Regions from separate parts of the Bounagaea algeriensis genome, predicted to be linked through region 3. Evidence: riboswitches for the same ligand, from Rfam matches in the RefSeq annotation. Region 3 holds a riboswitch; each other region holds the start of a gene.
The links. Region 3 has a riboswitch for glycine ahead of gcvP (aminomethyl-transferring glycine dehydrogenase). Riboswitches for the same ligand answer to the same signal wherever they lie in the genome.
Positions count from the first base shown of each region.

Region 1: another riboswitch for glycine. It lies ahead of gcvT (glycine cleavage system aminomethyltransferase GcvT); the one in region 3 lies ahead of gcvP (aminomethyl-transferring glycine dehydrogenase).
Region 2: another riboswitch for glycine. It lies ahead of gcvH (glycine cleavage system protein GcvH); the one in region 3 lies ahead of gcvP (aminomethyl-transferring glycine dehydrogenase).

Region 1 is NZ_CM137102.1:3,289,369-3,299,219, reverse strand. Features, by position in the region: gene pyk (pyruvate kinase) at 1-480, shown strand, start outside; gene tesB (acyl-CoA thioesterase II) at 607-1,545, shown strand; gene ACVGV2_RS15020 (VOC family protein) at 1,588-2,025, opposite strand; gene ACVGV2_RS15015 (Lrp/AsnC family transcriptional regulator) at 2,228-2,731, opposite strand; gene ACVGV2_RS15010 (LysE family translocator) at 2,823-3,470, shown strand; gene ACVGV2_RS15005 (DedA family protein) at 3,768-4,451, shown strand; gene ACVGV2_RS15000 (hypothetical protein) at 4,523-5,032, opposite strand; gene glyA (serine hydroxymethyltransferase) at 5,510-6,790, opposite strand; gene gcvT (glycine cleavage system aminomethyltransferase GcvT) at 6,856-7,959, opposite strand; glycine riboswitch at 8,087-8,183, opposite strand; glycine riboswitch at 8,184-8,277, opposite strand; gene ACVGV2_RS14985 (TetR/AcrR family transcriptional regulator) at 8,414-9,100, opposite strand; gene ACVGV2_RS14980 (acyl-CoA dehydrogenase family protein) at 9,216-9,851, shown strand, end outside.
Region 2 is NZ_CM137102.1:3,728,315-3,738,165, forward strand. Features, by position in the region: gene ACVGV2_RS16965 (hydantoinase B/oxoprolinase family protein) at 1-2,226, shown strand, start outside; gene ACVGV2_RS16970 (IclR family transcriptional regulator) at 2,293-3,135, opposite strand; gene ACVGV2_RS16975 (L-serine ammonia-lyase) at 3,249-4,604, opposite strand; gene gcvH (glycine cleavage system protein GcvH) at 4,799-5,167, opposite strand; glycine riboswitch at 5,245-5,328, opposite strand; glycine riboswitch at 5,333-5,433, opposite strand; gene ACVGV2_RS16985 (helix-turn-helix domain-containing protein) at 5,533-7,119, shown strand; gene ald (alanine dehydrogenase) at 7,305-8,540, shown strand; gene ACVGV2_RS16995 (ABC transporter ATP-binding protein) at 8,885-9,851, shown strand, end outside.
Region 3 is NZ_CM137102.1:1,749,672-1,759,522, reverse strand. Features, by position in the region: gene gcvP (aminomethyl-transferring glycine dehydrogenase) at 1-2,013, opposite strand, end outside; glycine riboswitch at 2,077-2,189, opposite strand; glycine riboswitch at 2,190-2,287, opposite strand; gene ACVGV2_RS07925 (MerR family transcriptional regulator) at 2,367-2,882, opposite strand; gene ACVGV2_RS07920 (bifunctional nuclease family protein) at 3,390-3,866, opposite strand; gene garA (glycogen accumulation regulator GarA) at 4,188-4,655, opposite strand; gene gcvH (glycine cleavage system protein GcvH) at 4,775-5,158, opposite strand; gene ACVGV2_RS07905 (CDP-alcohol phosphatidyltransferase family protein) at 5,314-5,913, opposite strand; gene ACVGV2_RS07900 (hypothetical protein) at 6,342-6,587, opposite strand; gene ACVGV2_RS07895 (propionyl-CoA synthetase) at 6,961-8,847, shown strand; gene ACVGV2_RS07890 (phosphopantetheine-binding protein) at 8,996-9,238, opposite strand; gene ACVGV2_RS07885 (isochorismatase family protein) at 9,263-9,851, opposite strand, start outside.

The DNA of each region.
Region 1 (9,851 bases), 1.5 Mb from region 3:
ATCGGCGACTACCCGGTCGAGACGGTGCAGACCATGGCGCGGATCGTGGAAGCGGTCGAGGCCGGGTCGGCGGCACCGCCGCCGCTGAGCCACGTCCCGCGGACCAAGCGCGGTGTGCTCTCCTACGCGGCCCGCGACATCGGGGAGCGGCTCAACGCCAAGGCGCTGGTGGCCTTCAGCCAGTCCGGCGACACGGTGCGCCGGCTCGCGCGGCTGCACACGCACCTGCCGCTGTTGGCGTTCACCCCGGAGGAATCCGTGCGTAGTCAGCTCGCTCTCACTTGGGGGACGGAGACCTTCCAAATGCCTAAGGTGGACACGACCGATCAGATGGTGCGCCAGGTGGACCAGGCCATGTTGTCGTTGGGGCGGTCCCAGCGCGGTGACATGGTGGTGATCGTGGCCGGTTCCCCGCCGGGAACCGTCGGCTCCACCAACCTGATCCGGGTGCACCGGTTGGGCGAAGAAGACCACGTGTGAACGACCGACAGCAGTCGGCACGGCACGAGCGCCCGGTCGCACCGCTCCGAACGAGCGATGGGCGGCCGGGCGCTCGCGTTCCGGGCCGGCGGCGCCTGCGCGGCGCCCGAACGCAAGGAGTCCGCAGTGACCGAGGCAGCGCGAGCCGCGGCTGCTGATCTGGCAGCGACCGGTCAGGCCGAGGACGTCCCCCGCGATGTGAACGGGATGCCGTGCGGCCAGCCGGTGGTCGACGGGCTGGTCGCCCTGCTCGATCTGGAGCGGATCGAGGAGAACATCTTCCGCGGTGTGAGCCCGCCCGGTTCGCCGGTGCGCGTGTTCGGCGGCCAGGTCGCCGGGCAGGCGCTGGTGGCCGCGGGGCGGACGGTGCCCGGCGACCGGAGCGTGCACTCGCTGCACGCCTACTTCATCCGCCCGGGCGACCCGGACATCCCGATCGTCTACCAGGTCGACCGCACGCGTGATGGCCGTTCGTTCACGACGCGCCGCGTGGTCGCCGAGCAGCGCGGCGAGACGATCTTCTCGCTGTCGGCCTCCTTCCAGGTCGCCGAGGAAGGGATGGAGCACGCCGACGAAATGCCGGACGTGCCCGCCCCCGACTCGCTGCCCACGTTCGGCGAGCAGATCGGCGACCTCGCCAAGAGGCTGGGACGCGACCAGCCCCGACCGATCGACGTGCGCTACGTGACCGAACCGCCGTGGGTGCGGCGCGAGCAGGGCGGACGGCAGGCGAAGAGCCAGGTCTGGATGCGGGCCGACGGTTCCCTGCCGGATGATCCGCAGCTGCACGTGTGCGTCGCCGCGTTCGCCTCGGACATGACGTTGCTCGACTCGGTCCTCGGCCGGCACGGCGTGTACTGGGGAGTGGACGAGGTCTCCGGCGCGAGCCTCGACCACGCCATGTGGTTCCACCAGCCGTTCCGCGCCGACGAGTGGCTGCTGTACGACTGCTCCTCGCCGGCCGCCTCCGGCGCGCGGGGACTGGCCACCGGTCGGTTCTTCACCCGGGACGGTCGGCTGGTGGCCACCGTGGTGCAGGAAGGCCTGCTCCGGGTCGCGGACTGAAGCGCCGCTCGTTCGCGCGCGTCGAGCGCGGCGATCACGCGCTCACTCGCCCTCGATGAACTCCGCCGTGCCGTCCGGGGCGAACCGCAGCCACGGGTTGTAGCAGATTTCCCAGAGCACGCCGTTGGGGTCGGCGACGTGGCCGTGGTAGCCGCCGAAGTTCGCCCGCTGCGGCGATTTGACCAGCGAGCCCCCGGCGTCGACGGCGGCGCGGACCGTCGCGTCGACCTCTTCGGCGCTGTCCACGTTGTGCGCCAGGCTGATCCCGGACGCGCCTCTGCCCGCCACCGCGGAACCGGTGTCGCCGTAGAACCGCTCGGTTTCGAACAGGCCGAGCAGCATGCCCGGTGCGGTCTGGAAGAAGATGATCTCGCCGGAGACGTCGAGCGCGGGTTGCCAGCCGAGCCCGTCGACGTAGAACGAACGGGCCGCGTGCAGGTCATCGGTGGCGAGCGTGATCACGTGCGTGCGCTGGTCCATGGCGGCGCAGTCTTGCAGAGCCCCGGTGCTTCGCGCACGGGTTTCGAGCGCGGTGGTGCGCGTGTCGGCCGGTTGGGGTGCGTCCGCGTACCCGGCGGGCACGGGCCGCCTCGTCCCGGCCGGGCCCGCCGTGCTGCGCGCGTCCGGGCCGTGGCGGGCGCGTCGGTGCGGCCCCGGTAGTGCTGTCGTGTTCCCCGGCGGGTCACTCGCGGCGCCGCCGCTGCGGGCGCAGCTGCGGCGGGGGCGTCAACGCGCGCGTGTGCACCTGCTCGAGCACGATCGAGCTGGTGAAGTGCCGAACCTCGGTGCGGTTGGCGAGCTTGTCCACGAGGAAGCTCTGCAGGTGGGTCGTGTCGGCCACCGCCACGTGCAGCAGGAAATCCGCTTGCCCGCTGACGTGCAGCAGCGAACGGGTCTCGGCCTGGGAGAGCACGAACTCGCGGAAGCTGTCGACGACATCGCGGGTGTGCGGGCGCACGTTGACCGAGACGATCGCTTCCAGCGGCAGTCCGGTGGCCGCCGGGTTGACGTCGGTGTGCGATCCGACGATCACCCCGCGCTCACGCAGTCGTCGCACGCGCTGCAGGCAGCTCGACGGTGCGAGGCCGATGCGTTCGGCCAGGGTGCGGTTCGGCAGCGTCGCGTCGTTCTGCAATTCCTCCAGGATCCGCCAGTCGACCGAATCCAGTTCCACAGTTTCGCTCATCGTCGAACATCGTATGTGAGCAGTGGCGGAAGAGCGAACTGACAGAGCACGATGGGCTTACTGCTCGAACGAATGACTAGCTGGAGGTGTGGTGACTATCGACTGGGGGCCGTTCCTGCTGGCCCTGCTGGTGATCGTGATCGTTCCGGGACCGGACTTCGTGCTGGTCACCAGCAATGCGGCGACCAGCAGCCGCTGGGGGTGGCTGGCGGCGGCGGGAGTGACCGCGGGACTCGTGGTGCACGCGGCGGCCGCGACGCTCGGCCTGTCCGCGCTCGTCGCGGCGGTTCCGGCCGCGCTGTGGGTGGTCAAGGGTCTCGGCGTGGCCTACCTCTGCTGGATGGGGCTGCGGATCCTCTACGGCACCCGGCGGAAGCGCTCCGGCGAAGCGGTCGACAGCGCCGTTCCCCGCACCAGCGGCAACGGAGCCGTGCACGCCGCGCAGACCGGACGCGCGGTGTTCCTGCGTGCGCTGCTCACCGACGTGCTCAACCCGAAGGTCATGCTGACCTTCCTGACCCTGCTGCCGCAGGCCATGGACTCCGATGCCGCGCCGATGCCGCAGGCAGCCCTGCTCAGCGCGGTCGCGGTGAGCGCGTTCGCCGCGTGGTGGCTCGTCGTGGTGCCGTCGGTGCAGCGGCTGTCCGCGCTGCTGGCCAAGCCGCGGCGGCGGCGCGTGTTCGAGCGCTGCTGCGGTGGTGCGCTGCTGGTGATGGCCGGGTCCATCGCCATGAGCTGACCGAGTGCTCGACCGGAGGATCGACCGGCGGGTGGGCGTGCTTCGATGCGCGAGGGTCGACGCGGAGGGCGCGGGCCACCGGTGAGGGGTGACACGATGCGCGGCGGCCTCTCGTTGTGGAATCGTGATGTGCGCAGCGGCCGCTGTGCAGCGAGAAGATGTCGGGAACGGTGTCCCCGGGGCGAAATGGCGCTGCTTCTCCGGGCTCTGGCTGGGTGCCATCCCTGAGTGCGCTCGTGCACGTGGCCGGTAGCGTGGCGAGAAAATGCCCGCCGGTGCGCTCCCCGAGGTGATTACGTGGCGTTCATCAGCGACTTCCTGGCCCTCGTGGCCGGGTTGCCCAGACCACTTCTGGTGCTGGTGACCGGTGGGCTGGTCCTCGCCGAGTGCACGCTGGGTCTCGGTTTCCTCGTGCCGGGCGAGAGCGGGCTGCTCATATCCGCGGCCACGGTCGACAGCTGGGGCTTCTTCTTCTCGCTGACGCTGGTGGTGACCGTCTGCGCCGCCGTCGGCGACAACATCGGCTACCTGCTGGGGCGCCGCTACGGCATCCGGGTGCGCGAGACCAAGGCCGTGCGCAAGCTCGGCCAGCAGCACTGGGACCGGGCCACCGGCCTGCTGCGCCGCTTCGGCATCGGCGCGGTGCTCGTCGCCCGCTTCCTGCCCGTCGTGCGCACGCTCGTGCCCGCGGCCGCGGGCACGAGCCAACTCGGCTACGGGCGGTTCCTGCTCGCCTCCCTGATCGGGGCCGCCAGCTGGTCCGGCTTGCACGTCGGCGTGGGTTGGGCGGCCGGCACTTCGGTCAAGGCGATCGAACACGCGCTGGGGCAGGCGAGTTGGCTGTTCGCCACGGTGCTGGTCGTCGCGGGAGTCTCCGCCTGGTACTGGCGCCACCGGCGCGCCCGCAAGCAGGAAGCCGCGCAACAGCAGGGCACCGACGAGACCGTCGTGCGCGACGAGGACGTCGAACAGGCCGCCTGAGCGCGCGTGCGCAGCGGTGCGCACATTTCGCGAAAATGTGCACGCGGGCTGGCGGGTAGCTCCTCGCGGGGTCAGGTCTTGACCCGCAGCGTGTTGCCGCTGAGCCGGGTCAGGCTTCGGTGCAGCTCGTGCAGCGGGGGTGCTTCGGAGCCCAGCGGCACGAGCAGGCCGTTTCGCTGGGTGCTGCCCTGCGGTGCGTTCACCCGCACGTGCAGGTACGGGCCGATGATGGCTTGCTGGCTCAGCCGGACCCAGCGCACGTCCGGCCAGCGCACCGTCCCGTGCTCGTGCTCGGTGCGGTAGGTCAGCCCGCCCGCGGTGAACGTGATCGTCAAGTCCTGCGTCCGCAGGGGCGGCAGCCACGCGCGCAGTTGCAGCACCACCGACAGGAGGAGCATCGCCAGGGCAGCGGCGGTGAAGTACTGGCGGAAGCTCCCGTCCTGCCACGAGAGGAGCAGGCTCGCGCTGCTGAAGCAGGCGGCCAGCACGGCGCCGCCGATCGCCACTCCCGCCGACCACCGCATCCGCCGCACGCCGCGGGGATCGCGCGCGATCCGCACCTCATGAATGATCGTGTCCATGGTCCAGCAGGATGCCATCGGTAACCGCCTCGCGTTGGCGGTTCGCTCGTCTTCTCGCCCGAGCGCCGCACGGACGTTGCCCTGCACCCCACGCACCGTTGGGGGACTTTTCTCGAGAAATGTCCGCACCGAGGGCGGCGTCGGTTTCGGGTCCTGCGCTCCGATGTGCGACGAGGGCCGCGCCTCGGTAGTGGGCGCGGCCCTCGTCGCGAACGGCCCCTGTCGCGAACGGCCCCTGTCGCGAACGGCCTGCAGCGGGTCTCCGGTGCCCGGAAACCCGCGGCGGAACTAACGAGCGACGGATCTACGGCCGGCGCTCTACGACCAGCGATCTACGAGCGACGGATCTACGACCGGCGATCTACGGCCGGCGATCTACGGCCGGCGATCCACAGCGGCCGATCTGCAAGTAACCGAACTACAAGTAACCGATCTGCAAGTAACCGAACTACAAGTAGCCGATCTGCGAGCGGCGGATCACAGGCCGGGGTAGAGCGGTTTGGCCGCGGCCAGCGCCTCGACGCGGGCGCGCAGCTTCGTCGTGGTCGCTTCGTCCAGGCTGGGTTGCAGGGCCTCGGCGATGATGTCGGCGACCTCGCCGAACTCCTCGGCGCCGAAGCCGCGGGTGGCCAGTGCCGAGGTGCCGATCCGCAGCCCGGAGGTCACCATCGGCGGCCGCGGATCGTTCGGCACGGCGTTGCGGTTGACCGTGATGCCGATCTCGTGCAGCCGGTCCTCTGCCTGCTTGCCGTCCAGCTCGGAGTTGCGCAGATCCACCAGCACCAGGTGCACGTCGGTGCCACCGGAGACCAGCTGCACCCCGGCCGCGGCCGCGTCCGCGGCCTGCAACCGCCGCGCCAGCAGCTGCGCGCCCTCGAGGGTGCGGCGTTGCCGGTCGGCGAATTCCTCGCTGCCGGCCGTTTTGAACAGCACCGCCTTGCCGGCGATGACGTGCTCCAACGGGCCGCCCTGCTGACCGGGGAACACCGCCGAGTTGAACTTCTTGGCGAACTCCGCATCGGCCGAGAGGATCACTCCGCCGCGCGGGCCACCCAGCGTCTTGTGCGTGGTGGTGGTGACCACGTGCGCGTGCGGCACCGGATTGGGGTGCAGCCCCGCCGCGACCAGCCCGGCGAAGTGCGCCATGTCCACCAGCAGGTACGCCCCGACCTCATCGGCGATCGCGCGGAAAGCGGCGAAGTCCAACTGGCGCGGGTACGCCGACCACCCGGCGATGATCATCCGCGGCTGGTTCTCCCGCGCCAGCCGGGCCACCTCGTCCATGTCCACGCGGTGCTCGGACTCGTCGACGTGGTACGGCACAACGTTGTAGAGCTTGCCGGAGAAGTTGATCCGCATGCCGTGGGTGAGGTGCCCACCGTGGGCCAGATCCAGCCCCATGATCGTATCGCCCGGCGACAGCAGCGCGAACATCGCCGAAGCGTTGGCCTGCGCCCCCGAGTGCGGCTGCACGTTCGCGAACGACGCGCCGAACAGCTCCTTGGCCCGGTCGATCGCCAACTGCTCGACGACGTCGACGTGCTCGCAGCCGCCGTAGTAGCGCTTGCCCGGATAGCCCTCGGCGTACTTGTTCGTCAGCACCGACCCCTGAGCCTCCAGCACCGACCGCGATGCGAAGTTCTCCGAGGCGATCATCTCCAACGTGTTCTGCTGCCGCCCCAGCTCGGAACCGACCGCTGCGGCCACCTCCGGATCCACCGCAGCAAGCTGGTCGTTGAACAGGTCCGGTGTGGACATTTGGTGTTGCCTCCTGATTTCTGTCTGCGACGGCCCTGCGGACCTCTGGTCGAACGGCGCTGTTGTTAGTTGCCGCGGCGGTAGAACGGCAGTTCCACCACCTCCACCGGCAGCGACTTGCCGCGCGCGTCCACGTTCAGCGCGGTGCCCGGTTGGCTGTGCGCGCGGTCCACGTAGGCCATCGCGATCGGGTGCCCCAATGTGGGGGAGGGCGCACCGCTGGTGACCTCGCCGATCTCGTTGCCTTCGGGGTCGAGCACGGAGTACCCGTGTCGCGGCGCGCGCCGCTGGTCGGTGCTCAGGCCCACCAACGTCCGGTCGGTGGGGCCTTTGGCGACCTTCGCCAGCGCGGCCTTGCCCACGAAGTCATCGGGTTTGTCGAGTTTGACCACCCGGCCGAGATTGGCGTGGTACGGCGTCAACTCGACGCTGAGCTCATTGCCGTACAACGGCATACCCGCTTCCAGCCGCAACGTGTCCCGGCAGGACAGTCCGGCGGGCTTGAGGTCGTAGCCCGCGCCGGCCTCGGTGAGCGCCTGCCAGATCGACTCGGCGTCCTCCGGCGCGGTGAACAGTTCGAAACCGTCCTCGCCGGTGTATCCGGTGCGGGCGAGCATGATCTCGCAGCCCGCCACGGTGGCGTAGTACCCGGCGAAGTACTTGACGGTCGACAGGTCGGTTTCGGTCAGCGGGGCGAGGATCGCAGCCGCGTTCGGCCCCTGCAGCGCGATGAGCGCGTAGCGGTGCGAGTAGTCGTGGAATTCGGCCTCGAACCCGGAGGTGCGCTCGGCCAGTGCCGCGGAGACGGTGCCGGCGTTGGCGGCGTTGGCGACGACGAGGTACTCGTCCTCGCGCAGCCGGTAGACGATGATGTCGTCGAGCACGCCGCCGTCGTGGTTGCAGATCATCGTGTAGCGCGCGCGGCCGGGCGTGATCGCCGAGGCGTGGGCCAGCAGGGCGTAGTCCAAGGCCTCCGCGGCCTGCGGCCCGCGGATGTGGAGCTCGCCCATGTGCGAGAGGTCGAACAGCCCGGCGCTGCCCCGCACCGCGTTGTGCTCGGCGGTGTCGCCGGAGTACCGGACCGGCATCTGCCAGCCGGCGAAGTCGGTGAACGTCGCGCCCAGCTCCTCGTGGATCCGGTGCAGGGGCGTCTGCCTCGGTGACGTCATCGTGTCTGGACTCCTCCTGGGGGCGGCGCCGGTCGGCGGTCGCGGGTCCGAAACTGCGCAATCGGATCCTGCCAGCGTAATCGGACCGCTGCGTTCGCCACCTGCGCGGTCGTACGCACGTCGGGCGGTCTCCCCTGGAGTCATGGGCCTGAGAGTTTCACCGTCGTCGACGGCTTGCACCGTGGGCGAGAAGCGGTCCGCTCCTGCTTTCCTCCCGTTGCGCCTCGTGCCGTGCGGTAGGTGGTGCCTGAGAGTTTGCTGGGGAGTGCTTGCTCCTTCGGCGTCCCGACGGGCCGGGAGCTCTCCCGCACGGAGTCAACGGCGCGGTGTTCGGTTGTGGACCAGCTGCCCGGGCGTTGCCTGGACAGGTTGCCCCCCGGGCAGGTTGTTCTCTGGACAGAGCGTGACGCTACGGAGGACCCCGCGGGCAGTCAACCACAACGCGAGGCTGATCTCACTCGGTTGCGCGCGGAGGTCGGCGCGGGTGCTGCGGTGCCGACACCGCGTCCTCGGGCGTCGTCGCGGCGAGGGTGCGGTAGACCTCACGCAGCCCGTCGATGAGGGCCCCGAGGGCGAGCTCGAAGCTGTCCGCGTCGATCTCTGTGTGCTGCGGCAGCAGGTGGGCGCGGTCGAGGTGCGGGAATCGCTCGTCGTAGATGCTCGCGTCGGCGGGGAAGCCCTCGGCGAACGAGGCCATGGCCGAGCCGACGACGAGGTACTTCGTCGACGCGCCGATCATCGTCGCGTACCGCTGCGGCCAGCCGGCCCGCACGAGCCCGCCGTGCACCCGGTCGGCGCGGCGCAACGCGTTCTCCCGGTGGGCCGGGCCGGAGGCCAGGAACGGCACGAGGTTGGGGTGGGCGCGCAGGGCGGCGCGGTAGGACCGCGCCCACGTGCGCAGGCCGGTGGGCCAGTCGGTCTCGAAGTCGGAGACGTCGACCTGGGTCATGACCTCGTCGGAGATCGTGTGCAGCAGGTCGTCCTTGTTCGGCACGTGGTTGTACAGCGACGCCGCGCGGACGTCGAGGCGTTCGGCCAGGCGGCGCATGGACAGCGCCTCGAGCCCTTCGGCGTCGATGATCTCGAGGCCGACCCGGGCGATGCGTTCGGTCGTCAGGAGGGGACGGCTCGGACGGGGCACGGTTTCTCCACGTTGCTGGCCTGGGGGAACGCCTCTTGCGAGGGCGGTTCGAGGGACTCTAGGCTGCCATAAAACTAACGTTGTTAGTTAGTACGTCACACGGAAGGGCAGGTCAATGGTCGACTTCTCGTTGTCCGACACCGAGCGCGACGTGCGCGACTGGGTGCGCCGTTTCGTCCAGCGCGAGCTCATGCCGCTGGAGCAGCAAGTGCTGGACCGGGAACGCGCCGGTGCGCGGGGACTGACCAAGCAGGAGCAGGCCGACCTCCAGAACAAGGCGCGCGAGGCGGGGTTCTGGGGCGTGCAGACCCCCGAGGAGTACGGCGGGATGGACCTGCCGGCCGTGCTGACGGCGCTGATCCAGATCGAGCTGGGACGGACGTTCGTGCCGTTCCAGTTCGGCGGCGACGCGGACAACATCCTCTACCACGGCAACGAGGAGCAGAAGCGGCGCTACCTGCTGCCCACCATCGAAGGCACCCGGAAGTCCTGCTTCGCCATCACCGAGCCCGGCGCCGGGTCCGACGCGAAGAACATCCGCACCACCGCCCGCAAGGACGGCGACGAGTGGGTGATCAACGGCGAGAAGACCTTCATCACCGGCGGCATCGACGCCGACTTCGCCATGGTCTTCGCCGTCACCGACAAGTCCAAGGGCGCCGACGGCGGGGTGACCTGCTTCCTCGTCGACCGCGACATGGGTTGGACCTCGGAACCCATCGACATCATGGGCGAGTGGGAGCGTCAACCC
Region 2 (9,851 bases), 2.0 Mb from region 3:
ATCGATGACTCCTGGGTCGCCCGTCTGCAGCAGGCTTTCCACGAGGCGCACGAGGCCGAGTACGGTCACCGGTTCGCAGGGGCCGAGGTCGAGCTGATCAACATCCGCGTGGTCGGCATCGGCAAGATCGAACCGCTCGAACCGCCGAGGTGGCCGGCCACGGAGCAGCCCGTGGGTTCCGCCGAGTTCGACCGCCGCGACGTCGTTTTCGACCAGGGCGGGCACGCGGTGCCGCACCCCACCCCGTTCTACGACCGCGATCACCTCACGACCGGGCACGAAATCACCGGACCCGCGGTGATCGAGCAGTACGACACGACGACCGTGGTGCCACCGCAGTTCACCGCATCGATCGATGCGTACGGGAACATCGTCCTCGCCTGCCCCACGCGCGACCGGACCGCGGACGCCGAGCACGGGGAGCAAGCCGAGCACGGGGAGCACGCCGCGGACGGCGACGACCTGGCGGCCCCGATCTTGATGCGCGTCGTCGGCGGGGCCTTCGCGTCCATCGCCAAGGAAATGGCCAGCGTGCTGTTCCGGATGGCGTACTCCTCCATCATCCGCGAGTCCGAGGACCTGGGAGCGGGCATCTTCGACGCGCACGGGAACGTGCTGGCCGAGTCGGACTCCACGCCGATGTTCATGGGCGCGATGCCGAAGATCGTGCGCGGGGTCATCGAGGAGCTCGGGGACGAGATCCGCGAAGGCGACGTCATCCTGCACAACGACCCCTACATGGGCGCCACCCACTCCCCCGACGTCGCCGTGGTCACCCCGATCTTCTGGGACGGCGAGTGCGTCGGCTTCGCCGGCGCGTCCGGACAGCTGCTCGACATCGGCGGCGCCTACCCGGGCCTGGCGATCGACCTGGTGGACAACCAGGCGGAGGGGCAGATCTTCCGCGCCGTGAAGATCAGCGATCAGGGCGTGCGGCAGGAACGGCTGCTGCAGCACATCCTGAGCAACACCCGCACGCCCACCCAGAACGCGGGCGACATCGAGGCCATGATGGCCGCTTGCGACCTGGCCAAGCGTCGCTACCTCACGCTCATCGGGCGGTACGGCAAGGACACGGTGCTCGAAGCGAGCACGTCGTGGCTGTCCTATTCGGAACGCATGTTGCGGGCCGAGATCGCCAAGGTGCCCGACGGCGTTTACGAGACCGACACCGGCTACCTCGACGACGACGGCGTGAACCACGGCGAGAAGCTCCCGGTCAAGGTGAAGGTCATCGTGGAGGGCGACGAGATCACCTACGACCTCACCGGCTCGAGCCCCGAAGTGCCCACCGCCTACAACTGCCCCTTCGACGGGACGACGATGTCCGCGTTCGCCTTCATCACGCGGATGATCTTCCTGGACGAAGTGGGGCACTCGACGTTCGTTCCGCAGAACGAGGGCATGCTGCGTCCGGTCAACGTCACAGCACCGGAAGGAACCATCTTCAACCCGCGGTACCCGCGAGCTTGCTTCGCCCGCTTCTGCCAGGTACAGCGAGCCGTGGACCTGGCGCTGCGAGCGCTGTCACCGGTCCTGCCGGAGCAGATCACCGCCGGCAACTCGGCCCACCTGCACTTCATGTCCTACTCCGGGTGGGACGAGTCCGCCGGCGAGTACTGGGTGTACCTCGAGGTCAACGAAGGCTCCTACGGCGGGCGGCCGGAGCGCGACGGCCTCGACTCGGTGGACTGCCTGATCGCCAACACCCGCAACAACCCGATCGAGGAACTGGAATGGCGGTACCCGATGCGGACCGACCGCTACGAGCTGCGCGACGACCCGTGCGCGGCCGGCCGCACGCGCGGCGGCGTCGGAGTGGTGCGGGTCAACCGGTTCCTCACCGACACGGTCGTGACCTGCGAAGGTGAGCGCCACGAATCGGACGTGCCGTGGGGCGTTTTCGGCGGGCAGGACGGAATGAACGCTTCACTGGTCAAGAACCCCGGTGAGCCCGACGAGGAGCAGTGGCCGTCCAAGGTGAACGCCCGGCAGCTCAAGGCCGGGGACTGCGTGGAGATCACGGTGCCGAACTCGGGCGGCTACGGCGACCCGTGCAGCCGCGACGCCGAGCAGGTGCGCGAGGACGTCCTCGACGAACTCACCACGATCGAGCGCGCCCAGCGCGACTACGGCGTGGTGCTCGACCCGCGCACGATGACCGTGGACACCGCCGCGACCGCCCGGGAACGGGAGCGGCGGACCGCGCAGCACACCTCGTCGTAACCCGCAACCCGCGTGGGCTGCCGCGGATCCGTCCGCGGCAGCCCACCTCCAGGCTCTCCCAGACGCCTAACCGCGCCCCGCGCCGAGGCGCGCCGAGACGTTCTGGGCCACCTCGCACACGCGGCGGACGTAGTCGTCGATCAGGAACGCGTTCGACCGCGAACGGGGCACCGAGAGGAGCACCGCGGCAACCGCGGTCGAACGGTGATCCCGGATCGGCGCTGCCACGGACAACTCCTCGGGATCGGTCTCCCCGTCATTGAGCGCGTAGCCGCGCTCGTGGATGGTGGCCAGGCGCTCCAGCAGGTGCGCGACGTCGTCTTCCGTTCCGGTGGTGGCGGACAGCAGACCGTGCCGGATCAGCCGCCGGACCTCCGGCTCGTTCTGCTCGGCGAGGAACACCTGCACCGTGGCGCTCGCGATCTTCGAGAACCGCGTCCCGAGCGGCGTGGTGTGCTTGACCTGCTTCGGACTGGGGATCTGCTCGACGACTATGGATTCGTGACCGCTCCAGACGCTGAGCGCGGCGGTCTCACCGGTGAGCTCGACGAGCTCGTCGAGCGCGGAATACGTGACGCTGCGGACGTCGAGGTGCGCCAGCAGCGGCCCCGCGAGGCCGATGATGCCCAGACCCAGCCGGTACCTGCCGCTGTTGGCGTCGCGCTCGACGAGATCGGCTTGCTGCAACGTGGCCAGGACGCGAGAGGCCGTGCTCTTGTGCAGCTCGACCCGGCGAGCGATCTCGCTCACCCCCAGCATCGGTTCGCTGACGGAGAAGGCCTCGAGCACGCGGATCCCGTTGAGCAGCGAGTGCAGGGGCCCCCTCCCCTGACCTTCGACTGCGAGGTCGGAAGAGGGGGCCTCCGCACGATCGGTGCCCGATGCCGGAGACGGCTGGGAGTCACTCATCAACTGGGTTCTCTTTCACGACGTGACGACACCGGTGACAGGTTAGCGCGAGGAGCTTCGGGCGCTCGTCGGTATCGCACGCAGTGAGACCTCCGCGAATCCGCGCGGCCGGATCAGCACTCGATGACGTTGACCGCCAGGCCGCCCCGCGCCGTCTCCTTGTACTTGTCCTTCATGTCGCGCCCGGTGTTGCGCATCGTCTTGATCGCCTTGTCCAGGGACACGAAGTGGGTACCGTTGCCGCGCAGCGCCATGCGCGCCGCCGTGATCGCCTTGACCGAGGCGACCGCGTTGCGCTCGATGCACGGGATCTGCACCAGCCCGCCGATCGGATCGCAGGTCAGCCCGAGGTTGTGCTCGACCGCGATCTCGGCGGCGTTCTCCACCTGCCCCGGGGTTCCGCCGAGGACTTCGGTGAGCCCGGCGGCGGCCATGGAGCAGGCCGAGCCGACCTCGCCCTGGCAGCCCACCTCGGCACCGGAGATCGACGCGTTCTCCTTGAACAACGCGCCTATGGCGCCCGCGGTGAGCAGGAAGCGCACGATGCCGTCCTCGTCGGCGCCGCGGACGAACCGCGCGTAGTAGTGCAGCACGGCGGGCACGATCCCGGCGGCGCCGTTGGTCGGCGCGGTCACCACGCGACCGCCGGCGGCGTTCTCCTCGTTGACCGCCAGCGCGTACAACCCGACCCACTCCGTCGAGTCGTCCTCATCGGACAGTTTCGCCCGCAGGTCGGCCGCGCGGCGACGCACCTTCAGCCCGCCGGGCAGGTGGCCGGTGGCGCGGCACCCGTTGTCGACGCACTCGCGCATCACGTGCCAGATGTGCAGCAGGCCTTCGCGCACCGCGTCCGGACTGCGCCAGGACATCTCGTTGGCGCGCATCACTTCGCTGATCGGCAGGCCCAGCTCGACGGCCGTGTGCAGCAGCTGCTCACCGCTGTGGAACGGCAGGGGCACGGCCGTCGCGTCCGCGGCGATGCGGTCGGTGCCGCTGGCCTGCTCGTCGACGACGAAACCGCCGCCCACGGAGTAGTAGTCGGCACTGGCCAGCTCCGCACCGGAGGGGTCGGTGGCGGTGAACCGCATGCCGTTGGGGTGCACCGGCAGCGATTCCTTCCGGTGCAGCACGAGGTCGCGGTCCACTTGGAACGGGATCTCGCGGGTGCCGGCCAGCCGCAGGCTGCCGCTGCTCCGGATTTCCGCCGCGCGCTCGTCGCCGACGGCCGGGTCGACCGTTTCGGGAGCGTTGCCCTCCAGTCCGAGCAGCACGGCGTTCGGGCTGCCGTGGCCGGCTCCGGTGGCGCCGAGCGAGCCGAACAGCTCGGCTCGCACCTGTGCGACCGCGGGCAGGGCGCCGTCCCGCTCGAGACGTTCGGTGAACATGCGCGCAGCGCGCATCGGGCCGACGGTGTGCGAACTCGACGGTCCGATTCCCACGGAGAAGAGGTCGAAGACGCTGATCGCCATTGATCGGTCCCCCTGTTGTGCTGTCGGGCCGCGGGACCGCGCCCGGTCGCAGCAGCCGCGGTGTCGCACTGGTCCTTCCCGTGCAGCGGCACCGCGGTGGACGCGGGCGGAACGGTGCACCGGCGGCCGGTGGCTCGTGGATCCCGGGCAGACGGTGGCCGGTCGAGCACCGTCCGCCCGGGTCGTCTCAAGATCTACCCGATGAGCTGCTGGTACTCCTCCGAGGTGAGCACCTTGCCCATCTCGGTGACGCGCACCTCCATGAGCCACCCCTGACCGTACGGGTCCGAGTTGACGATCGCCGGATCGTCGACCACGGCCTCGTTGACGGCGGTGACCTCGCCGGTCGCCGGCGCGTAGAGGTCGCTGACCGATTTCGTGGACTCGAGCTCGCCGCAGGACTGCCCGGCCTCGATCCGCTCGCCCACCTCGGGCAGCTGGACGTAGACGATGTCGCCGAGGGCGTCGGCGGCGTGCTCGGTGATGCCGACCCGGGTGACCTCACCGGAATCGGAGAGCCATTCGTGCTCTTCGGTGTAGTGCAGTTCGCTCGGCAACGTCATGTCGGGAGGCTCCGTCCGTTCGTCGTCTGGGCAGGCCGTGGTCAGTGCGCAGCCGCCTGCCCGGGATGGGCCTCCCCCTCTGTTGCGGAACCTGAGAGCTTCGCCGCGTGCGCGGCTTGCACCGTGGGTGCGGCATCAGCGGTGATGCCGGCTTTCCAGAGTCACCTTCCCCGAGCGGTCATGGGGCCTGAGAGTTTGCGGGGAGTCTTGCTCCTTCGGCGCCCCGGCGCCCAGGGGGCGCTCGGGGTCTCTCCCGCTCGGGATCCTCGGCTTGTGCGATTGTCGGTGTGGTCACCATAAACGGAGGCGGCGGGCTGTCAACACGCCCACCTCGCTTTCGATCCGCCGCTCCAGTGAGGCAGCTCATGTTGGAACTCTCCGCGCTCGTGCAGCGGGTGGGCCCGACGCTGCTGCGTGCGGCGGTCCTGCCGGACGCGTCCCCGTGCGTGCGCGACGTCGTCATCGCTGAGGCCGACATCACGATCACCGGGGGTGATCTGGTTCTCGGCGTGGCGTGCCACGACCGCGGCGAGGTGGTCGGGCTCGTCACCGAGTGCGCCGAGCGGGGCGCGGCCGGCTTGCTGTGCAAGACGCCGTGGCCCGGGGACGAGGCGGTGCGCACGGCCGCGCAGGAGGCCGGGCTCGCGCTCGTGGAGGTGCTGCCCGGCACGTCGTGGGCGCAGCTGGTGTGGCTCGTGCGCGCCGCGCTGGCCGAAACCGGCGGCCGGGAGGAGCCGGACGCCCCTGCGGTCGCCGGCGAGGCGCGCGCGTTCACCGGGTTGCCGGGTCTGGGCGATCTGTTCCGCGTGGCCGATGCGGTCGCCGACGTCGTCGACGCGCCGGTCACGATCGAGGACGCGCATTCGCAGGTGCTGGCGCACTCGGCGCGGCAGGACCGGATCGACCCGGCGCGCGTCTCGACGATCATGGGACGGCGCCAGCCGGACGAGGTGCTCGCCAAGTTCCGCGCCCGCGGCACGTTCCGGCAGTTGAGCAAGTCCGGCTCGGCCGTGTTCGTGCCCGCCCAGCAGGACGGCACGCTGCCGCGTCTGGTGGTGCCCATCCGGATGGGCGGTGAACTGCTGGGGTCGATGTGGGCGGTCGTGCCGGAGGAGGTCTCCGAGCAGCGCGCCACCGCCTTCGCCGACACCGCCCCGCTCGTGGCGCTGCGCCTGCTGCGCTGGCGCGCGGTGGCCGACGCGGAGCGGCAGCGCTCGGCCGAGCAGGTGCGCCTGCTGCTGCAGGGCGGTGAGGGGTGGCGCGCGGCGACGGCGGAGCTGGCCGTGTCCAACGAGCCGCACCGCGTGGTGGCGATCGAGGTGCCCGCGCAGGAAGGGCCGGACGCCGGGCACCGGTTGAGCCTCTGGGAGTGGGTCACCCGCGGGGTCGGGCCGCACCCGCTGGTCACGGAGATCGGCAACCTGCTGTACGCGGTGGTACCGGAGCGTTCCGGTCCCGGCGGGTGGCGCATGCTGCGGGAGACGTTGGCCGGCTGGGACATCGAGCCGCGTCCGCTCATCGGCGTGGGCACGGCCCTCGGGGTCGCCGATCTCTCCACCTCCCGCGGGCAGGCCGACGAACTGGTGGGGCTGTCCCGCAGCGGGCTCACCCGTGCGCGGGTGGCGGTGTACGAGGAGCACTGGCCGGCGCTGGTGCTCTCGCGGATGGCCGGGGCGGCCACGGACGCGGGGGTGGGCGAGCTGGGGTCGCTCGCGGCGCTGCGCGAGCACGACCGCCGGCACGGTTCGGACTACGTGGCCACGCTGCACGCCTGCCTGCGGCATCCGGCGGAGCCGCGGCGCGCCAGCCGCGAACTGCGGGTGCATCCGAACACGTTCCGGTACCGGATGCGGCGGATCGACGAGCTCCTGCAGCTCGACCTGGACGATCCGGACGTGCGGTCGGCACTGCTCGTCCAGCTGCTGGCCGGGCAGTGGGCCCAGCACGACTGACTCGCGGGAAGCCGGCGAGCAGCCCACCGGTTCCGCGGCCGTCCGATCAGGCATGCGCCGGGGCTGCGCAGCTGTTTTGTGCTGACAGGACAAACAGCAGCGGGCATGCTCATCGTGCGGGAACGATGCGTCGCCCGGCGGGGCTGGCGGATCGTGACACGCGACACCGAGGGAAAGGACCGACCGTGCGCATCGCTGTACCGCGCGAGATCAAGAACAACGAGTACCGGGTCGCGCTCACCCCCGCGGGCGTGCACGAGCTGACCACCCGCGGGCACGAGGTCTTCGTGGAGACCGAAGCGGGCGCGGGCTCGTCGATCCCGGACGAGGACTACCTGGCCGCGGGCGCGAAAGTGCTGCGGCAGCACGAGGACGTGTGGGGCGAGGGCGAGCTCGTCCTCAAGGTCAAGGAGCCGGTCCCGCAGGAGTACCCGCACCTGCGGCGCGAGCAGGTGTTGTTCACCTACCTGCACTTGGCCGCTTCGGCGGAGCTCACCCGGGCGGTGCTCAGCGCAGGCGTCACCGGCATCGCCTACGAGACCGTGCAGTTGGACGACGGCAGCCTGCCCCTGCTCGCTCCGATGAGCGAAGTCGCCGGACGGCTCGCACCGCAGGTCGGCGCGCACTCGCTGATGCGGCCGAGCGGCGGCCGCGGCATGCTGCCCAGCGGCGTACCGGGCGTCGCACCCGCCCGCGCGGCGGTCATCGGCGGCGGGGTCGCCGGCCTCAACGCCGCGCGCATCGCCCTGGGCATGGGTGCGGACGTGCAGCTGCTGGACACCAACGTCGGCAGGCTCCGCGAGATCGACCAGGCCTTCGGCGGTCGGATCACGACGGTGACGTCCAACCGGTACACCGTCGAGCAGGCGGCGCGCGAGGCGGACCTGGTCATCGGTGCCGTGCTCATCCCCGGAGCGAAGGCGCCGAAGCTCGTGTCCAACGAGCTGGTGGCGGCGATGAAGCCGGGCAGCGTGCTGGTGGACATCGCCATCGACCAGGGCGGCTGCTTCGCCGATTCGCACCCGACGACGCACGACGAACCGACCTACCAGGTGCACGACTCGGTGTTCTACTGCGTGGCGAACATGCCGGGCGCGGTGCCGAACACCTCCACGCACGCGTTGACCAACGTGACCCTGCCGTACGTGCTCCGCGTGGCCGAGCAGGGCTGGCAGCGGGCCTGCCGCGAGGACGCGGCGCTGGCCGGCGGGCTCAACGCCCACGACGGCACCCTGACCAACGAGCCCGTGGGGCTGGCGCACGGGATCACCGCGACGGCAGTGGAGGAAGTCCTCGAGCAGGGCCCCGCGGTGGGGCCGGTTGGGGGGCCGGTTGCGAGCGGGTCGGCGGTCGAGGCAGGCGCGAGCTGTCGCGCCGAAACGGCGAAGGGCTCGCGCCCTCCGGGTAGCGACCGACAGTGACGCGACGAAGTACTACCAGGCAGCTGCCGGAGGGTCACGCCGGGGACAAGAGGGCGGCCCGCTCAACCGGCCTGGGGGTCACCGGGAGCGGGCCGCCACCACTCAGTGTAGGTCACGTGGCGCCGTTTGCCGAGAATCAGTGCCCGTTCGAGCCCGGGATTTCACGACCGAATCGATACAGCCCCTATCGAGTGACATTCCACCGCCCTGCTTGCACTCCGCAGCCCGTTTGAGACGCGCACCACAACCCGGTGCCGCCCGCCGGAAGCCACGTGGTGATCCGGCAGGATGGGCGTCGGCTCGCACCTGCTGCCGCGCGGGCCGGTCCGGACAAGGAGGGGTGTGTGCACGACAACAGCGGTCGGATCGTGGTGCAGGGACTCACGAAGAGTTTCGGACCGGTCCACGCGGTGCACGACCTGAGCTTCGCGATCGAGCCAGGCGTCGTCACCGGCTTCCTCGGACCGAACGGTTCCGGCAAGACCACGACGCTGCGCATGATCCTCGGCCTGGTCAACCCGAGCGAGGGCACCGCGACCGTCAACGGGCTCGCCTTCCACCGGCTGCCGCGACCGGCCTCGGTCGTCGGCGCGGTCCTCGACGCGCAGAGCTTCCACCCCGGACGCACCGCGATCGACCACCTGCGCTGCTACGCCGCCGCCATGGGCGTGCCGGACGAGCAGGCCCGGCGCGCGCTGCACCTCGTCGGGCTCAGCAACGCCGCCCGGCGCAAAGCCGGCGGCTTCTCGCTCGGCATGCGACAACGACTGGCGCTGGCCACCGCACTGCTCGGCGACCCGCAGATCCTGGTGCTCGACGAACCCGCCAACGGCCTCGATCCCGAGGGCATCGCGTGGCTGCGGAACTTCCTGCGCTCGTTCGCCGCCAGCGGCCGCACCGTGCTCGCCTCCAGCCACCTGCTCCGCGAGATGGAGCACACCGTGGACCACGCGGTCATCATCAGCCGCGGCCAGTGCGTCTACGACGGGCACCTCGACCAGCTGCGCGCCGCGCAGCGCACCCGCGCACTCGTGCGCGCCTCCGACCCGGCCGCGCTGACCAGCGCGCTGGCCGAGCACGAGCTGGGCTACGAGCAGCTGCCCGACGGGCGGATCGCCGTGACCGGCGCGGACTCCCGCACCGTTGCCGAGATCGCGCTGCGCGCCGGAGTCGCGCTGTACGAGGCCAACACCGAGCAGCTGGATCTGGAGCAGCTGTTCTTCCAGCTCACCAGCGGCCAGTACGCGGGCAGCCAACCCCCGGGGCCGTACGCACCGGGCCAGCCCGGGCCGCCGCCCCAGGGCGGGCAAC
Region 3 (9,851 bases):
CACGGTGTCCTCGTACACGCCGTGCGTGGACGGGTAGGTGATCATGATCGCGGCGAGGTCCGCAGCGTGCTCGGCCGCGAGCTCCCGCAGGTGCTCCATCTCGATGTTGCCAGCTTCGTCGCAGCGCACGACCACCACGCGCAGACCGGCCATGGTGGCGCTGGCGGCGTTCGTGCCGTGCGCGCTGGCCGGGATCAGGCAGACGTCCCGCTGCTCCTGGCCGCGCTGCCGCTGGTAGGCGCGGATGGCCAGCAGGCCGGCGAACTCGCCCTGGCTGCCCGCGTTGGGTTGCACGCTCACCGCGTCGTAGCCGGTGATGTCGGCCAACCAACGCTGCAGGTCATCGACGATGCGCAGCATCCCCTCGGCGTCCTCCGCGGGCGCGAACGGGTGCAGACCGCCGAACTCGGGCCAGGTGACCGGCTCCATCTCGGTGGTGGCGTTGAGCTTCATCGTGCACGAGCCCAGCGGGATCATGCTGCGGTCCAGCGCGACGTCCTTGTCCGAGAGCTCCCGCAGGTAGCGCAGCAGCGAGGTCTCCGACTGGTGCCGGTGGAACACCGGATGCGTCAGGTACTCGGAGGTGCGCTCGAGCGGATGCGGCAGGGCGTCCGCCGTCTCGGCGTCCAACCGGTCGAGCTCGTCGAGACCGGTGGTGAGCCCGAACGCGGCGCACACGCTGCGCAGGTCCTGGCGGGTCGTCTTCTCGTCGCAGGCGATGCCCACGTGGTCGGCATCGGCCTTGCGCAGGTTGACACCTTCCGCGCGTGCGGCGGCCACGACCTCGTCGGCGCGGCCGGGCACGCGGGCCAGCACCGTGTCGAAGAAGGCGTCCTCGACGATCCCGATCCCGCCCTGGCGCAGGCGGGCGGCCAGCACGGACGCCATCCGGTTCACCCGGGCGGCGATGTTCCGCAGGCCCGTCGGTCCGTGGTAAACGGCGTACATGCCCGCCATGACCGCCAGCAGCACCTGCGCGGTGCAGATGTTGCTCGTGGCCTTCTCGCGGCGGATGTGCTGCTCGCGGGTCTGCAACGCCAGCCGGTAGGCCTGGTTGCCGTCCGTGTCGACGCTGACGCCGACCAGGCGCCCCGGCAACTGCCGCTCCAAGCCCTTGCGCACGGCCATGTACCCGGCGTGCGGGCCGCCGAACCCGAGCGGCACGCCGAAGCGCTGGGTGTTGCCGACGACGACGTCGGCGCCGATCTCGCCGGGAGCGCGCAGCAGCGTCAGTGCCAGCAGGTCGGCGGCGACCACGGCCATCGCCCCGCGCCGGTGGATCTCCGCGATGACGTCCTGCTGGTCCCGCACGGCGCCGGAAGCGCCCGGGTAGGCCAACAACGCGCCGAAGAACTCGCCGTCCGGCAGCCCGCTCGCGCCCTGCGACAGGTCGGCGACATCCAGCTCGATGCCGAGCGGTTCCGCACGGGTGCGCAGGATTTCCACGGTCTGCGGCAGCGTGTCGGCATCGACGACGAACCGCGGCGACTTGGCCTTGCCGCCACGCCGCACGAGGGTCATGCCCTCGGCGGCCGCGGTGGACTCGTCCAGCATGGAGGCGTTGGAGACCGGCACCCCGGTCAGGTCCGAGACCATCGTCTGGAAGTTCAGCAGGGCTTCCAGCCGTCCCTGCGATATCTCCGGCTGGTAGGCGGTGTAGGCCGTGTACCAGGCGGGGTTCTCCAGCACGTTGCGCAGGATCACCCCGGGGGTGATCGTGTCGTAGTAGCCGAGCCCGATCATCTGGGTGCGCGAGGTGCAGCGCTGCGCGAGACCGCGCAGCTCCTCGAGCGCCTGCGGTTCCGTGGCCGGTTCCGGCAGCTCGAGCTGCAGGTCCTGTTCATGGATTCCGCCGGGCACGGCTTTGTTGGCCAGTTCCTCGAGGGAACCGACCCCCACCACGTCGAGCATCCGGGCGAGTTCCGCCGGCGTCGGTCCGACGTGTCGATCGGCGAACGGGGTCCCGTGCTCCAACGCGGCGAGCGGAATGCGGTCGTGGGTCACGTCGGTCATCGCCCAACCTCAATCTTCGCGGCGAACAAGGGGGCGGCAACACCAGCGTGCTGCCGACTCTCCCCCTCTGTCACTGTCCGCTGCGCGAACGCCTGAGAGCTTCGCCCGGCGCTCCGGCCGGACTTGCACCGTCGGCGGGGTGCGCCGCCGTCGCCGCACCCTCTTTCCAGAGGCATCTCGCCCGCGCGGTCCAGTGGCCTGAGAGGTTGATGGGGAGATTTGCTCCTTCGGCGCCGACTCGATCGCTCGAGCCGAACTCTCCCGCACGGGGTCGGTGATAGTGCGTAGCGTACCCGATCAGGCGCTCGTGCCCGAGGGGCTGTCGGCTGACGCACACCTGCTTGACGTCAAGCTCACCCGGTGCGCCGGTCCCGCCGCCTGCGGGAGAGTTCGTCCTCCTCGACCGGTTCGATCAGCGCGCCATCGGCACGTTCGGCGGGGAACTCGTGGATCGTGCCGGTGATCTCGCGCATCGCCCCGCTGACGGCGATGCCGAAGACGCCCTGCCCGCCCTGCAGCAGGTCGACGACCTCTTCCGGGGACGTGCACTCGTAGACGGTGGTTCCGTCGCTGAACAGCGTGAGCCCCGCCAGGTCGCGCACTCCCCTGCTGCGCAGGTGGTCCACGGCCAGCCGGATGTTGTGCAGCGACACTCCCGTGTCCAGCAGCCGCTTGACCACCTTGAGCACGAGGATGTCCTTGAACGAGTAGAGGCGCTGCGATCCCGAGCCGGTGGCACTGCGGATCGACGGCCCCACCAGCTTCGTCCGCGCCCAGTAGTCCAATTGGCGGTACGTGATGCCCGCGATCTGGCAGGCCGCCGCTCCCCGGTACCCGACGAGCTCGTCGGAGACCGAGTCCGCCGGCAGCGTCTCGCCGGCCCGGTGCGCGGACGGCTCGGCCGCACCGCCCCCGTCGACCGCCGGGGGCGCACCGGTCGCAGCGATCCCAGTGGACGGCGCATCCGGCGACTCGTCCCCTCCCCCTGCGGAACCCCGCTCGGGCGCTTGCTCGACCACGCCTGCCTCCCCTCGTCCGGCACGCTGCCGACGAATCCGGTCCGGTGCGTTCGGCGAATCGGCTCCCGCCCACCATCCTGGTGACCCCGCGACTGCCAGCGAAAACGGCACCGGAGCGATTCGCGCAATTCGACAGTAGGCCCCCGGGTGAGGGCGGTCAACGCGACGCGCGGGCCGCGCCGAAGAAGATCAACAACGGGTGGACGTCCCCGCCCGCCTCGAGTCCTCCCGGCCCGCTCCCCGGCGCGCACGAGGACCCGCCGCGCACGACAGCCCCGGCGCACGACGACCGCGCACGACAACGGGGCCCTCGACCGTGCCGAGGGCCCCGTCGCGCCGCAACCAGTTCCGCGCGGTTCACGTGTCCGCGCCGCGGAAGTCCTCCGGCGAAACCGAATCCAGGAACTCGCGGAACTTCTCCACTTCGTCTTCCTGCTCGTCCGGGATGATCAGACCGGCCTCATCCAGGACCGTCTCATCGGCGTGGATGGAGACCCCGGCGCGCAGGGCCAGAGCCACCGAATCGCTCGGCCGCGCCGACACCCGCACGTCCCCGTCGAAGACGAGTTCGGCGAAGAACGTCCCCTCCTGCAGGTCCGTGATCCGGATCTGCTCGACCTCACGCCCCAGGGCGCCGATCACGTCCTTGAGCAGATCGTGCGTCAGCGGACGCGCCGGCCGCACACCCTGCTGCTCCAGCGCGATGGCGGTCGCCTCCACCGAGCCGATCCAAATCGGCAGGTACCGCTCACCCTCCGTCTCCCGCAGCAACAGGATCGGCTGGTTGGCCGGTAGTTCCACGCGCACGCCGACGACGCGCATCTCGCTGCTCATCGTCACATCGCCTCCTCCAGCGCGCCGAAGCGTGATATCCCGTCGAGGATCGCGCACCGACGCTTCCGACGCTACCCGCGATACGGCGGACGCGCCCAGCTGTCCGTCATCCACCGCGCCCGCCCCGACGGTAGACGCGGATCAGCCGCAGCGCCCACCTCTCGGCGGACAGCCGCGGTTTCCGGGGCCGACGGCAGCACCGTCGACCCGCACCGCCGCGCGACCGGGCTCCGCTGCGAACGCCGACCGCGCCGCGCCGCTGCGCGGCGACCCCGCATCGGACGTCCGTCTGTGCCGCCCCGCGCGCAGGCCCGCTGCCGCTCAGCGCGCGTTCTGGCCCCCGTCGGCGGGCCCCGTCAGGAACACCAGCCGGAACTTGCCGACCTGCACCTCGTCACCGTTGGCCAGCACCGACGTGTCCACCGGTTCCCGGTTGACGTAGGTGCCGTTGAGGCTGCCCACGTCGACGACGACGAAGTCGTTTCCCTCGCGCCGGAACTCGGCGTGCCGGCGGGACACCGTGACGTCGTCGAGGAAGATGTCGCTGTCCGGGTGCCGTCCCGCGCTGGTGGTCTCCCGATCCAGCAGGAACCGCGAACCCGCGTTCGGACCGCGCTTCACCACCAGCAGCGCCGACCCGGCCGGCAGCGCGTCGACCCCCGACCCCGCGGACTCGGCCTGAGGGGCGCTCTCGGTGCCGTCCTGCTCCGAGAGGAAGGGCTTGAAGACCGAGGTGGTCTCCGGTGACTGCTCCGGTGGGACGTCACCGGAGCCGCTGTTCTGGCTCACCTGAGCTCTCCTCTACGCGGATAGATCGTGCCAACGAGATTCCAACGTACCGCGCCCGCACCAGCTCCAGTACGTGGGACTCCCGGTGTTCGCCTTGATCAACGCGCGGGGCGGCGCGATCATTCCTGCTCGATCAACCGCTGGTAGGCCTCGGCATCCAGCAGCCCGTCCCACTCGGCGGCGTCCGCCAGGCGCAGCTCAACGATCCAGCCCTGTTCGAAGGGGTCGCTGTTGACCAGCTCGGGTTGGTCCTGCAGCGCCTCGTTGCGGGCGGTGACGACCCCGCTGACCGGGGCGTAGAGGTCCGACACGCTCTTGGTCGACTCGACCTCGCCCATCGTCCCGCCGGCTTCGACGCCCTCGTCCACGTCCGGCGCCTGCACGAACACGACGTCACCGAGTTGCTGCTGCGCGTACTCGGTGATGCCCACGCGCACGGTGTCCGCGCCGGTGCGGCGCACCCACTCGTGCTCCTGGGTGTACCTGATCTCCTCCGAGGCCACTGGTCCGCCTTCCTGCTCGGGATCGCTGTCCAGCCCGGCACCGGCCGGAATCCCAGATCATCCGGCGGCGGGCAGCGTATTGCGCGCCGGTGCAGCCCCGCAACACGGTGCAGTTGCGTCGGCGCGGCCGCGCCGGCGCCGTCGCACATCATGCGTCACCCGCGCACAGCGCGCGCGGCCTGGCGCACCGCGGCGACCACCTGCCCCAGGTAGAGCACACCGGCCCAGAAGTACAGCACTCCGCCCCAGCAGGTCAGCGCGTACGCGATGGGCCGCAGCACCTCGCTGGCCGCGAAGTCCCCCTGCACCAGCAACAGCATCGGGAAGGCGTACATCAGGCAGAACGTGGCCGCCTTGCCCAGGTAGTGCACATCCGGCGGCTGGAATCCGCAGAAGCGCAGCACCGGAACGCACAGCGCCAGCACCACGTCCCGCCCGACGAGCACTGCGGCGATCCACCAGGGGACGATGTCGCGCAGCACGAAGGCGACCAGGGTCGCGACGATGTAGAGCCGGTCCGCCACCGGGTCGAGGACTTCACCGAGACGGCTGTACTGCCCGAGCCACCGCGCGAGCTTCCCGTCGAGCCAGTCGGTGATGCCGCTGGCGATGAGGACGAGCAGTGCCAGCAGATCCGCCTGCGGGCCGAGCAGCAGCCACAGGAACAGCGGCACTCCGCCCAGGCGGATCGCGCTGAGCAGGTTCGGCACGGTGAACCACGGGTCGTGCCAGAGGCCGACGGCGACCTCGCGCATCCGTTCGATGCCGGGTTCGATCGGCACGCCCTCGTCGGAGGCAGCGCTGGCGCCGTCCGCCCGGTCACCGGAGCCGGTGGAACCGTTCGTCGATCCCTCCGGTTGCTCAGCAGGCTCTCGCGCGGTGCCGTTCGTGGTGCTGTCCGCGTCGTGCACCACGTGCCTCCCCCTGTGTCGCGCCGCCGCCGGTACCGAGCACGCCGGTACGACGTCTGCCCCGATGAGGATCGCACATGCGGCCCGCCACCCCGGCGCGGGACCGAGGTGCCCAGTGCGACCGCGAGGGGAATGGACCGCCGTGCGCATCGGCCCCGCCGATGCGCAGCCCCGGCCGCGCCATCCCGCACCACGCCGCCCGGGATCCGTGCGGCCGGGTTCGATGCGGCCGGGTTCGATGCGGTCGGATCAGCGGGACCGAATCAGCGCCGTCAGGCCGCGCGGGCCCGCTGCACGGTGAACCCGCGGCGCCGCAGGTCGGCATCGGTGAGGAAGCACGGCCGACCGCGGTCGTCGACACCCGCCCAACGGGCTCCGCTCAGCCTCTCGAGCACGTAGGCGTGCCCGTGGCTCCACACCACGCTGTACAGCGCAGTGGGTAGGTCGTCGGCGACCCCGCTCTCGTCGACCTCGCTCCCGTGGCTCCCGGAGGCGTCGCGGGCTCCGTCACCTGTCATTGCGGAAACCTCCCGTCCGTACTCACCGGCGAAAGTCGCGGCGCCGAGACCGCACTCCCGTGCGGTGCCGGCCTGTCGCGGAACACCCGCGGGCATCCCACCGCCGATTGTGCGGAGTCCGCCGCCGCGTGTCGCGCCACCGACACGCCCAGTCGCCGTGCGGTCACTGCGCGTCGCCGAACGCGATCACGGCGCCGCTCACGCGAGCGCCGGGCCGAACAGCCGCGCCGAACGGCCGACCGGAGCCCCGCCACCGGCACTGCCGGTGGCGGACGTGGTGGCGCCCCGGCGGACAGGCCGACACCCCTGGCATTACCCGCAGGTGTGCGGTAGGACACGGGCATCCGTTCCCACCGTCCCGCGGAGGTTGTCGATGGCGGGTTATGCCGATCTGCACCGTGAAAGCCTGCACGCCCCCGAACTCTTCTGGCTGCGCGCGGCCCGGGCGATCGACTGGGACGCCGCGCCGACGCGGGCGCTCGACGACGAGAACCCGCCGTTCTACCGCTGGTTCCCCGACGGGCGGATGAACACCTGCTTCAACGCCGTCGACCGGCACGTCCGCGACGGCCGCGGCGACCAGCCCGCGGTGGTGTGGGATTCGCCGGTCACCGCGGCGTCGGAGACCTGGACCTACCGCGAGCTGCTCGACCGGGTCGCGCGGTGCGCGGGCGCGCTGCGCGAGCGGGGAGTGGGCCACGGCGACCGCGTCGTGCTCTACCTGCCGATGATCCCCGAGGCGATCGTGGCGATGCTCGCCTGCGCGCGGATCGGGGCGGTGCACTCGGTGGTCTTCGGCGGGTTCGCCCCGGACGAGCTGGCCGCGCGCATCGAGGACGCGCAGCCGAAAGTGATCATCGCCGGTTCGTGCGGGATCGAACCGCAGCGGGTGGTGCCGTACAAACCCATCGTGGACGAGGCGCTGAGCCGGACGACGCACCAGCCGGACCGCGTGCTGCTCGTGCAGCGCCCGCAGTGCCCGGCCGATCCGGGGCCGCGCGAGCTGGACTGGGAGGAGGCCCTGCGGCAGGCCGAACCGGCCGAGTGCGTTCCGGTGGCGGCCACCGACCCGCTGTACGTGCTGCACACCTCGGGCACCACGGGCCGGCCGAAGGGCATGGTCCGGGACAACGGCGGGCACGCGGTGGCGCTGGTCTGGTCGCTGCCGAACGTCTACGACATCCATCCCGGCGACGTGTTCTGGACTGCTTCCGACGTGGGGTGGGTCGTGGGCCACTCCTACATCGTCTACGCGCCGCTGCTGGTCGGGGCGACCACGGTGCTCTACGAGGGCAAGCCGGTGGGGACCCCGGACGCGGGCGCGTTCTGGCGAGTCATCGCCGACCACGGCGTGCAGGTGCTGTTCACCGCGCCGACGGCGTTCCGGGCGATCCGCAAGGCGGACCCGGACGCCGAACTGATCCGGAACTACGACCTGTCCAGTCTGCGCAGCCTCTTCCTCGCCGGTGAACGCCTCGACCCGGAGACGTACCACTGGGCCTGCGAGAAGGTGCGCGTGCCGGTGGTCGACCACTGGTGGCAGACCGAGACGGGCTGGCCGATCTGCGCCAACCCGCGCGGGCTCGAACCGATGCCGATCAAGGCCGGATCGCCCACGGTCCCGCTGCCGGGCTACGACGTGCGGGTGCTCGACGAGTCCGGTGCGGAGGTGCCCGCGGGCACCGAGGGGGCGCTGTGCCTGCGGCTGCCGCTGCCACCGGGCACGGCACCGACGCTGTGGGGCGATGACGAGCGCTTCCGCGCGTCGTACCTGGCGAGCTATCCGGGCTACTACGCCACGGGCGACGGCGGCTACATCGACGAGGACGGCTACGTCTTCGTCCTCGGCCGCACCGACGACGTGATCAACACGGCCGGCCACCGACTCTCACCCGGGGCGATGGAGGCCGTGCTGGCCGAGCACCCGGCGGTGGCCGAGTCCGCGGTGATCGGGGTGCACGACCCGCTCAAGGGACAGGTGCCCTACGGGTTCGTGGTGCTCAAAGCCGGGGCCGCGGCCCCGGCGGAGACGGTCGCCGCGGAGTTGGCGGAGAGCGTGCGCAACCGGATCGGCGCGATCGCCACCCCGCGCGGGGTGGCCGTCGTGGACGCGCTGCCGAAGACCCGCTCGGGCAAGATCCTGCGCAAGTCGATGCGGGAGATCGCCGACACCGGGCAGGCGGCGGTGCCGTCGACGATCGAGGATCCCGAGGTGCTGCAGGCGCTGCGACCTGCGCTGCGTGCCGCCCAGCAGACCTGAGGCCCCGCCGCGGCCCTGCCACCGCCTCCGGTGGTGGGCCGCGGCGGAACGTGCGCGCGGAGCAACCGGGATCCGACCGCCTGCAACGGGCTCGCGCGGCGCTGCGCGGCACCGCGCCGGACTCGGTGCTGCGCGCCACCGCGCCGGCTCAGAGCCCGAGGACCTCCCACCACTGGCGCAGCGTGGTCGTCTCGCCGAGATCGGCGAAGCCGACCTGCACGCCCCGGGCGCGCAGCTTCTCGACGAGCGTCATGATCCGCATCGAGTCGAGGCCCCAGTCGAGCAGGTCGTCCTCGTCGCCGATCTCCTCGGCGTTCTCCTGCAGCAGTTCGGACACGTGCTCCCGCACCTGCCGGCGGGTCAGTGCACCCGTGTCCGCGGTCCCGGACATCTCGCTCCTCCTCTCGTCGATCGCTCAGGCACGCTGCCCGGCGACGGGTCGCCCGTGTCCGGTGCACGCGGCGGCACCGGCGAGTTCATCGCTGAGCCAGCCGGTCGATGCCACGACGGCGCAGCGCTTGGCCGCGTAGTCCAGCGCCATGCGGTGCTCATGCGCGGAGAAGTCCGCGATCCCGTCGGCGACGAGGAACGCGGGCAGGTCCAGCTGGAAGGCTTCGGCCGCGGTGAGCAGGCACCCGATGTGGCCGTAGATGCCGGTGACGATCAGCTGGTCGCGGCCCCACTGCCGCATCCGCTCCGCCAGCGAGGTGTGCTGGAACGCGCTGTAGCGCCACTTCGTCAGCAGCACGTCGGACTCGTCCGGGGCGAGTTCGGGGATGATGTCGGCCTCGTCGCTGTCGGCCAGGCCGGGCCCCCACCAGTCCCACTGCAGTCCGCGCTGCTGGCGGGTCTGCCCGCCGGGCTGCGCGCAGTACACCACGGGCACGTCGTGCCGGCGGGCCTGCGCGCGCAGCCGTTGGATGTTCGGCACGACCTGGCGCAGCGGGTCGGCGTCCCGTTCGAACGCGCCGACGAAGTGCTGCTCCATGTCGTGGACCAGCAGG